One region of the Streptomyces sp. ICC4 genome, then DNA from elsewhere that is predicted to be linked to it. Evidence: riboswitches for the same ligand, from Rfam matches in the RefSeq annotation. Region 1 holds a riboswitch; the other holds the start of a gene.
What was found. Region 1 has a riboswitch for S-adenosylmethionine ahead of thrC (threonine synthase). Riboswitches for the same ligand answer to the same signal wherever they lie in the genome.
Positions count from the first base shown of each region.

Region 2: it holds a riboswitch for S-adenosylmethionine, as region 1 does, so the genes downstream of both, DRB89_RS02395 (aminotransferase class V-fold PLP-dependent enzyme) here and thrC (threonine synthase) in region 1, are expected to answer to the same signal.

Region 1 covers NZ_CP030286.1:2,248,005-2,253,210, forward strand. Annotated here, with positions in the region: gene DRB89_RS10385 (trehalose-6-phosphate synthase) at 1-1,122, opposite strand, end outside; gene DRB89_RS10390 (glucosyl-3-phosphoglycerate synthase) at 1,188-2,159, opposite strand; SAM riboswitch class I at 2,346-2,505, shown strand; gene thrC (threonine synthase) at 2,523-3,833, shown strand; gene DRB89_RS10400 (MoaD/ThiS family protein) at 3,870-4,148, shown strand; gene DRB89_RS10405 (cold-shock protein) at 4,563-4,769, shown strand; gene groL (chaperonin GroEL) at 5,137-5,206, shown strand, end outside.
Region 2 covers NZ_CP030286.1:494,000-499,205, forward strand. Annotated here, with positions in the region: gene DRB89_RS02385 (cytochrome P450) at 1-1,090, shown strand, start outside; gene trpD (anthranilate phosphoribosyltransferase) at 1,302-2,366, shown strand; SAM riboswitch class IV at 2,485-2,601, shown strand; gene DRB89_RS02395 (aminotransferase class V-fold PLP-dependent enzyme) at 2,830-4,272, shown strand; gene DRB89_RS02400 (Lrp/AsnC ligand binding domain-containing protein) at 4,412-4,693, opposite strand; gene DRB89_RS02405 (rhomboid family intramembrane serine protease) at 4,690-5,206, opposite strand, start outside.

The sequences.
Region 1 (5,206 bases):
CGACACCACCGGGATCTCCTTCGCCACCAGGTTCATCCCGTCCCGCACCGGATTGACCAGCGCCACGTCCGCCAGCCGGTACGCCGCCAGCGACCGCGCGAAGTCGTCCTCCACCGAGACCAGCACCGGCTGCCAGTCCGCGGTGCCGAACTCCTCGTTGACCGAGGCCGCCAGGTCCGCCACCGCCCGCGTGTACTCCCGGTACACCGCCAGGTCCTGCCGGGACGGGTAGGCGGAGGCCAGGTGCACCACCCGCCCGCGCCACTCGGGGTGGACCTCCAGCAGCTCCCGGTAGGCCAGCAGGCCCCGCAGGATGTTCTTCGACAGCTCCGTGCGGTCCACCCGGACGATCGTCTTCAGGCCGGCCGTCCGCTCCCGCAGCTCCGCCAGCTTCGCGTCCACCTCCGGCCGGTGCGCCAGCGCCCGCAGCTCGTCCCCGTCCACGCCCAGCGGGTACACCGCCACCGGCGCCTCGGGCCCCGCCGACGCCGTGAACTCCCGCGCCCACCGCTCCGTGTGGAAGCCCACCCGGTCCGCCCCGAGCATCCCCCGCAGCAGCTGCCCGCGGATGTCGTCCGGGAGCATCCCCAGGAACTCGGGCGACGCCCACGGGGTGTGCGTGAAGTGCCCGATCCGCAGGTCCGGGCGCAGCTCCCGCAGCAGGCCCGGGACCAGTGCCAGGTGGTAGTCCTGGACCAGGACGCGGGCCCCCTGCGCGGCCTCCTCGGCCAGGGCCGCGGCGAACGCCTCGTTGTACGCCGTGTACGAGGCCCAGCGCCGCCGGAACGCCGCGTCGAAGACCGGCTCGCGCGGGATGTCGTACAGGTGGTGGTGCAGGAACCACAGCACCGAGTTCGCGATGCCGTTGTACGCGTCGTCGTAGACCGCGGGATCGATGTCCAGCATCCGGACGCCCGGCTCGGCCACGCCCCGCCGTACCGCCTCGCGGTCCGCGTCCGAGAGCGCCGCGCAGATCCACAGCGCGCCGGGCTGCTCCGCGAGGGCCGCGGAGAGGCCGGAGACGAGCCCGCCCCCGCCGCGGCGGGCACTGAGCGTTCCTTGCGCGTCGAGGGCGTACGAGAGCGGGCCGCGGTTCGCGGCGACGAGCACCTGGGAAGCCATGCGGCGAACCTAGCCCGCCCCGCCCCCGGTCAAACGTCAGTGCCCGCGCGCGGCGGGTTGCCCGTTCACGCCGCGCGCCGCCGCGCGTACTCCTCGATGTCCCGCATCGGCGGCCGCTCCTCGGTGTCCACGGGGTGGTCGTGGGCGACGAAGCCGTCCGGGCCGCGGTCGAACTGCGTCAGCTCCGGCCGGACGAGGTGCCCGCGCGCGAGCCGCACCTGCGCGGTGCGGTAGATCGCCGCGGCCATCCGCCCCAGTGCCTGCCCGTCCTGGTGGCGGTGGAGCCGTACGCCCACGTCCACCTGGGCGAGCGCGTCCAGCCCGGCCGTGTGCAGGGCGTCCACCATCAGGCCCAGCTCGACCCCGTAGCCGACGGGGAACGGCAGCCGTTCCAGCAGCTCGCGGCGGACGGCGTACTCGCCGCCCAGCGGCTGGACGAAGCCGGCCAGCTGCGGCCAGTGCAGGTTGAGCAGGGGGCGGGCCACGAGCTCGGTGACCCGGCCGCCCTGGCCGGGGGCGATCCCGTCGGGGTCGGGCCCGGTGACGAGGGGGCGGTCGTACATGGCCTTGACGAAGCGCAGGTCCGGATCGGTCAGCAGCGGGCCGACGATCCCGGAGACGAAGTCGGCCGAGAAGTCGCGCAGATCGGCGTCGACGAAGCAGACGATGTCACCGGTGGTCGCCAGCAGCGAGCGCCACAGCACCTCGCCCTTGCCGGGCAGGGCGGGGATCCGCGGCAGGATGTCGTCGCGGTGGACCACCCGGGCCCCGGCCTTCGCCGCGACCTCCGCCGTGCGGTCGGTGGACCCCGAGTCGACCACGACCAGCTCGTCCACCAGGGGCACCGCCAGCCCCTCGATCAGATCGCGCCGGATCACCTCGACGATGTCGCCGACCGTCGCCTCCTCGTCGAGCGCCGGCAGCACCACGCTCACGGTGGTCCCGGCTGCCCGCTTGGCGGAGAGCAGCTGGCCGAGCGGTCGGTCGGCGGCGGACCAGGAGCGGTCGGCCAGCCATCGCTCCACCTCTTCCAGCACCTTCAGCACTCCCTGGTTCTTCCATCGTTTCGACCGAAATGTGATCCATCTCGCGGTTCGGACGGCTGTCTCAACCCCCCGGGCCTTCGGTTACAGTCTTGAACAACGCGAAGGTCCACCGCATGCCGGGGGTCCCCGCGTACAAACGCCCGGGTGCGCCGTAGAGCGCGTCGCCCGGTGCCATACCGCTCATCCAGAGGGGCAGAGGGACACGGCCCGTTGAAGCCCCGGCAACCCTCCAGTCGGTTCTCGCGATCGCGCACATCCAGCGGCGTCAGCGAGGTCCCCGGCTAGGGAAGGTGCCAATTCCGTCTCATGGCGAAGTGCGCCATGGGGAAGATGAGGAGAAAGGGCCTCGCCATCATGGCTGCACAGTCTGTCGCAACCTCTGCCGAAACCGTTGAAACCGCCACTTCTGGCACTTCTGTCGATCTCGGTCCCGCCACCGGCCTCTCCTGTCGTGAGTGCGGCACCCGCTTCGAGCTCGGCCCGATCTTCGCCTGCGCCGAGTGCTTCGGCCCGCTCGAAGTCTCGTACGACCTGCCGCTGGGTGATCCGGAAGCCCTGCGCGCCGCGATCGAGGCCGGCCCCGACAACATCTGGCGCTACGCGCCGCTGCTGCCCGTCCCGGCGGACGTGGCCTCCAAGCCGAGCCTGAACCCGGGCTTCACCAAGCTCGTGGACGCGCGGAACCTGGCCAAGGAGCTGGGCGTCACCGGCAAGCTCTACGTCAAGGACGACTCCGGCAACCCGACGCACTCCTTCAAGGACCGCGTCGTGGCCATCGCCGTCGAGGCCGCCCGCGCCTTCGGCTTCACCACCCTGTCCTGCTCCTCCACCGGCAACCTGGCCGGCGCCGTCGGCGCCGCCGCCGCCCGCGCCGGCTTCCGCTCCTGCGTGTTCATCCCGCACGACCTGGAGCAGGGCAAGGTCATCATGGCCGGTGTCTACGGTGGCGACCTGGTCGGCATCGAGGGCAACTACGACGACGTCAACCGCTTCTGCTCCGAGCTCATCGGCGACCCGCTGGGCGAGGGCTGGGGCTTCGTCAACGTCAACCTGCGCCCGTACTACGGCGAGGGCTCCAAGACCCTGGCGTACGAGATCTGCGAGCAGCTCGGCTGGCAGCTGCCCGACCAGATCGTCATCCCGATCGCGTCCGGCTCGCAGTTGACGAAGATCGACAAGGGTCTGCAGGAGCTGATCAAGCTCGGCCTCGTCGAGGACAAGCCGTACAAGATCTTCGGCGCCCAGGCCGAGGGCTGCTCGCCCGTCTCCACCGCCTTCAAGGCCGGTCACGAGGTGGTGCGCCCGCAGAAGCCCAACACCATCGCCAAGTCGCTGGCCATCGGCAACCCGGCGGACGGCCCGTACGTCCTGGACATCGCGCGCCGCACCGGCGGCTACGTCGAGGACGTCAACGACGTCCAGGTCGTCGAGGCCATCAAGATCCTCGCGCAGACCGAGGGCATCTTCGCCGAGACCGCGGGCGGCGTCACCGTCGGCGTGACGAAGAAGCTCATCGAGAACGGGCAGCTGGACCCCTCGCTGACCACCGTGATCCTGAACACCGGTGACGGCCTCAAGACCCTGGAGGCGGTGGCCGCCGGCGGTGGCCAGACCGCCACCATCCGCCCGAGCCTGGACGCGTTCCGCGCCGCCAACCTGGCCTGATCTCCCTCCTCTGCACACCGGAAAGGCAGTAGCGCCATGAGCGTCAACGTCCGCATCCCCACCATCCTGCGCACCTACACCGGCGGCAAGGCCGAGGTCCCCGCCGAGGGCACGACCCTCGCCGAGGTCATCGAGTCCCTGGAGAAGAGCCACCCGGGCATCGCCGCGCGCGTCCTGGACGACCAGGGCAAGCTGCGCCGCTTCGTGAACGTCTACGTCAACGACGACGACGTGCGCTTCGAGGGCGGGCTGCAGACGTCCACTCCGGACGGCGCGGGCGTCTCGATCATCCCCGCGGTGGCCGGCGGCTGCTGAACAATCCGGCGGCCGACTTCCGGCCGCTGATGGACCAGAACGCTGAATTGCCCCCTCCGGTAATAAACGGAGGGGGCAATTCTGCTTGGTTGGGCGCGGTAGAGTTGGGGAAGTCCCCTCCGCTGGACTTGCCCGCCGCATATGAGCGGGCCGCGTGAGGGTTGACATTGAGTCAACATGCAAGTGCGGTATGGGGCGTTGGCCTGGCTTGTCCGGCCCGAGTTGCCCTGGAATATTCCTAGTTTTCACCCTATTTCAATCTTTTGCCATGTCCAGAATTCTCGTCGGAATGACCTGTTGCAGACAGCAGCGGTGCGGATACATTCAGCCCCGGTCGAGGCGTTCCGGCGCAAGTTCTGACCCGGGACCGCGAAGTGCGGTCCTGCGCAAGGGCCAGTAATAGGGGAGTTAGGCATGGCTCAGGGCACCGTCAAGTGGTTCAACGCGGAGAAGGGCTACGGCTTCATCGCGGTCGACGGTGGTGCGGATGTGTTCGTCCACTACAGCGCCATCCAGATGGACGGGTACCGCACCCTTGAAGAGGGTCAGCGGGTCGAATTCGAGATCTCGCAGGGCCAGAAGGGTCCGCAGGCGGACATGGTCAAGCTCGCCGCCGGCTAGGCCGACCGCGATCGACCACCGACACGTACCGCGCCCGCGCACAGGGCCGCGTACGACGGCACCACTGCATGCAGACGAGGGGCCCACATCCTGGACACGGGATGCGGGCCCCTCGTGCGCGTGCCCCCGCACCCCTTGTCCCGCCTGCTTGTTCACCAGGGGTTCCCCGAAGCCGCTTGCACTCGGGGGTGCCGAGTGCTAATCATTGGCGTTAGCACTCTCCGGGTGAGAGTGCTACTAAACGAGGACCGGGTCGGTGAGGCCCGCAGGGTCCGGTGGGCAGGAACCGCCGGGCACGCAGGCCGTCCGTCGCGGGCGCGGGCGCGGTCCGGGAGCAATCCACCGCTGTCCGGGAGGACCACTTCAGATGGCCAAGATCATTGCGTTCAACGAGGAGGCCCGGCGCGGTCTCGAGCGAGGCATGAACCAGCTCGCCG
Region 2 (5,206 bases), 1.8 Mb from region 1:
CCTGATCACCTCGGACTGGGCCGACCACAAGCGCCAGCGCCGGCTGGTGCAGCCGGCCTTCCACCCGGCCCGCATCGCCACGTACGCGCACGTGATGCAGGAGGAGGTGGAGGCGCAGGCCGGCACGTGGACGGCCGGCCAGGTCGTCGACGTCAACGAGGTGACCCAGGCGCTGACCGCCCGGATCACGGCGCGGGCCCTGTTCGCCCTCGACATCGCCCCGCACGCGGTCGCGGTCATCCAGCACTGCCTGCCGGTCATCGTCCGCGGCGCCTACCGCAACGCGGTGGATCCGACGGGCCTGCTGGGCAAGCTGCCGACCCCGGCCAACCGGGAGTTCGCGCGGGCGCTGGAGCAGATGCACGAGCTGATCGACGGGATCGTCGAGGACTACCGCACCTCGGACCGGGACCGCGGCGACCTGGTGTCGGCCCTGCTCGCGGCCGAGGACCCGGAGAGCGGCGAGAAGCTCTCCGACCAGGAGGTCCACGACCAGGTCATGACCCTGCTGCTGGCCGGCATCGAGACCACGGCCTCCGCCCTGACCTGGGCGCTGCACCTGCTCGCGCAGAACCCGGAGGCGGAGTCGCGGCTGCACGCCGAGCTGGACCACGTGCTGGGGGGTCCGGGGGAGCGGTTCCCCGAGTTCAAGGACATCCCCGAGCTGCGGTACACGCAGCGGGTCTTCACCGAGACCCTGCGGCTGTACCCGCCGGCCTGGATCTACACCCGGACCACGACCACGGCCACCGAGCTGGGGGGTGTCCCGCTCATGCCGGGCGACGACATCATCATCAGCCCGTACGTGGTGCACCGGATCCCCGGGCTGTTCCCCCGGCCGGAGCACTTCGATCCGGACCGCTGGCTCCCCGACCGGGCCAAGGACGTGGCCCGCGGCGCCTACGTGCCGTTCGGCGCGGGCAGCCGCAAGTGCATCGGCGACGTCTTCGGCATCACCGAGGCCACGCTGGCGCTGGCGGCCATCGCGTCCAAGTGGCGGCTGCGCCCCGTGCCCGGCACGCGCGTCAAGCCGAGGCCGCACATGAGCCTGTCCACCGGGCCCCTGCCCATGCGGGTGGAACCGCGCTGACCGCACTGGCCGCACTGACCGGGCTGACCGCGGTGTGCGAAGGCGAGCCGGGCCCCGGAGAACGGGGCCCGGCTCGCGCGCGTGCGCGGTGGCCGAGTTCCGGTCCCGCGTGTCCGCCCTTCGGGACGGGGCTCATTGCGGTCTCCGGGGCTGGATAGGCTGAAGGCCTTCCCATTCGACTGGGCATCCAGACCAGCAGCAGGAGCGGACCATGAACGTGGTGACCCCGGCAGGCGGCGACAGCGTGGCGGCCCGCGGCTGGCCGGGTGTGCTCGAAGCCCTGCTGTCCGGCCGGGACCTCGGCGCCGACGACTCGGCCTGGGCCATGGACCGGATCATGCGGGGAGAGGCCACCGACGCCCAGATCGCCGGTTTCGCGGTCGCGCTGCGGGCCAAGGGGGAGACGGTCGCGGAGATCACCGGCCTCGTCCGGGCGATGTACGCGCACGCGAACCTGATCGAGGTGCCGGGCCGGACGGTGGACATCGTCGGCACCGGCGGCGACGGCGCCAAGACGGTCAACATCTCCACCATGTCGGCGATCGTCGTGGCCGGTACGGGCGCCAAGGTGGTCAAGCACGGCAACCGGGCCTCCTCCTCGGCCAGCGGGTCCTCGGACGTCCTGGAGAAGCTGGGCGTCAACCTCGACCTGACCCCGGCGCGGGTCGCCGAGGTCGTCGAGGAGGCCGGGATCACCTTCTGCTTCGCGGTCAAGTTCCACCCCGCGCTGCGGCACGTGGCCGCGGCCCGCAAGGAGCTGGGCATCCGGACGACCTTCAACTTCCTCGGCCCGCTGACGAACCCGGCCAAGGTGCGGGCGCAGGCCACCGGTGTCGCCGACGCCCGGATCGCCCCGATCGTGGCGGGCGTGCTGGCGGAGCGCGGCTCCTCGGCGCTGGTCTTCCGCGGCGACGACGGCCTCGACGAGCTCACCACCACGGCTACCTCGCGGGTCTGGTGGGTCCGCGACGGCGGGGTCACGGAGCAGTCCTTCGACCCGCGCGACATCGGCATCCAACTGGTCGACGTCTCCGCGCTCCGCGGCGAGGACGCCTCGTACAACGCGGACGTCGCCCGCCGCCTGCTGGCCGGCGAGCCCGGCCCGGTCCGCGACGCGGTCCTGCTGAACTCGGCGGCTGCCCTGGTCGCCCTCGACCCGGGCACGGGCACGCTGGAGGAGCAGCTCGCGGCGGGCGTCGCGCGGGCGGCCGGGGCGATCGACTCGGGCGCGGCCCGCGAGTCGCTGGCGCGCTGGGTGGCGGCGAGCAACGCCTGAGCGGCCGGCGCGGGGTTCGCGGGTTCGCGCTCCGAGCACGGCGTGGAACAGGAGACCCCGGTCCGCCATGTGGACCGGGGTCTTGCGTCGGCGGGATCTTGTGGCAGGATGCTCAGCAGGTCACGAGTGACAGCGTTTTGGCCCCGGCTTGCTGTCCGGCAACCCTCCTTCCGTGGCGGGGTGCCCCGGGTGATGACCAGGTCGTGGGCAGTGAGGTCTACGGCAAGCGCGGATCCCTCGAACACCAGGGGTCCTGGTCTCTCGAGGAGCGTTTTCCGTGAGCAAGCGAATGCGATAGGGCGACTCAGCCCCTTCTTAAACCCTCGGAACAGGGTCACTTTTGCGTACCCCGAGTACGCCACCCGACTCCGAGGCACTCCCGTACCCCCGGACGGCCGCAGCGCCGTACCCGCGTACGGGCATTTTCGAAGCCATTCACCCCTGCCTGCCGGGAGATACCGCCATGTCCGCGACCCTGAACGCCGCCGCGACCAGCACCATCGCGACCGCCGCCGCCGCCGTCACCACCGCCGTCACCGTCGACCCCGCCTGTGCCGAGCCGCTTCCGGTCCTCGGCCGCGACGTCACCGTGCCGCTCGTCACCGGCGGCGAAGTCACCTACGCCGCCCTCGACTACGCGGCCAGCGCCCCCGCCCTGCAGCGCGTCTGGGACGACGTGGCCGCCTACGCCCCGTACTACGGCAGCGTGCACCGCGGCGCCGGGTACCTCTCGCAGCTCTCCACCGACCTGTTCGAGCAGAGCCGCGTCACCGTCGCCGAGTTCCTGGACTGCCGCCCCACCGACCAGGTGATCTTCACCCGGTCCACCACCGACTCCCTCAACCTGCTCGCCGCCGTCGTGCCCGCCGACTGCCAGGTCTTCGTCTTCGAGACCGAGCACCACGCCTCGCTGCTGCCCTGGACGAACGCGCAGGTCACCTACCTCAACGCCCCCCGCACCCCGGACGAGGCCGTCGCCACCCTGGAGCGGGCGCTCGCCGACCGCACCGCATCAATTGAAGGGGGCCACGGCCCCGCCCTGGTCTGCGTCACCGGCGCCTCCAACGTCACCGGCGAGCTGTGGCCCGTCAAGGAGCTCGCCGCCGTCGCCCACGCCCACGGCGCCCGCATCGTCCTGGACGCCGCCCAGCTGGCCCCGCACCACCCCGTCTCGGTCCAGGACCTCGACGTCGACTGGGTCGCCTTCTCCGGGCACAAGCTCTACGCGCCCTTCGGCTCGGGCGTGCTCGCCGGCCGCGCGGACTGGCTCCAGCAGGCCGAGCCGTACCTGGCCGGCGGCGGCGCCTCCCGCAAGGTGACGCGACGCGTCAGCGGGGAGGATGCCGGCGGCGTCGACGTCGAGTGGCACACCACCGCCGCCCGCCACGAGGCCGGCTCCCCGAACGTCATCGGCGTCTACTCCATCGCCGCCGCCTGCAAGGCGCTGAACGAGGCGGGCTTCGACAGCCTTGTCGCCCGCGAGCGGCACCTCATCGCCAAGGTCCGGGACGGCCTGGCCGAGGTCCCGGCGGTCCGCGTCCTGTCCCTCTTCGGCGACGACGCCCCCCGCGTCGGCGTCATCTCCTTCGTGGTGGACGGCTGGAACAGCTCCCACTTCGCCGCCGCGCTCTCCGCCGAGTACGGGATCGGCGTGCGCGACGGTCTGTTCTGCGCCCACCCGCTGGTCCGCACCCTGCTCGGCAGCGAGCCGCAGGAGCCGGGCGAGTGCGGCGCCCCGGAGGCGGCCCCGGGGGAGCGCTCGCTGAACGCGATCCGCGTCAGCTTCGGCGCCGGCACCCCCGACGAGCACGTGGAGCGCTTCGTCCGCGCGGTCAAGGAGCTCGTCGCGGACGGCGCGAAGTGGCAGTACCGCACCGAAGAGGGCCGCTGCGTCCCGGCCGTCTGACAGGCTGCCGGGCATGACGTACTGGGACCCGATACCGACCCTGCGGGCTTCCGTCGGCGAGCCGCTGCCCCTGTGGCGGGCGACCTCGTGAGCAGGGCCTGGTCCCTGCCGGAACTGTGAGCCGCCGGACGGCGAACCGCTACGCGTCCAGGCCGATCGCGAAGGCCGCTTCCAGGTCGTGCTGGGAGTACGTGCGGAACGCGACGTGCGTGTCCGTGGCCTCGACGCCCGGGATCTTGCTGATGCGGCCCGGGATGACGTCCGCCAGGGCCTCGTGGCGGGCCACGCGGACCAGCGCGATCAGGTCGTAGGTGCCCGTCACGGAGTAGACCTCGCTGACGTTCTCCAGCGCGGCGATGGCCTCGGCGATCTCGGGGATCCGGTCCACGCTGGTCTTGATGAGCACGAGTGCGGTGATCACGGTTGGCTGTCTCCCTCGCCTGCGGGCACTGTCCGCCTCACTCTAGCCCCACGCCTGTAGCGCACCCACGCGTAGAGGAAGCCCACCGAGAAGCCCACCACGTGGGCCAGATAGGCCACGCCCGGACCGCTTCCCGCCCGGTGCGCCGCCAGCCACTGCAGGGCGAACCAGAACAGTAGGACGATCCACGCGGGGAACCGCAGCGGCACGAAGAAGAGGAACGGGAACAGGCTCGTCACGCGCGCCCCGGGGAACAGGCACAGGAAGGCCCCCAGCACCGCTGAGATCGCCCCGGAGGCCCCGACGAGGGTCTGGTCGGAGGAGGCGTTCGCCGCCGCGTACGCGGCCAGGGCCAGGTAGCCCGTACAGACGTAGAAGCAGAGGAACCCCGCCCGGCCCATGCGCTGCTCCGTCATCGCCCCGAAGACGAAGAGGAAGAGCATGTTGCCCAGCAGGTGGAGCCAGCTGCCGTGCACGAACAGGGCCGTCAGCGGGGTCAGCAGCGCCCTGCCG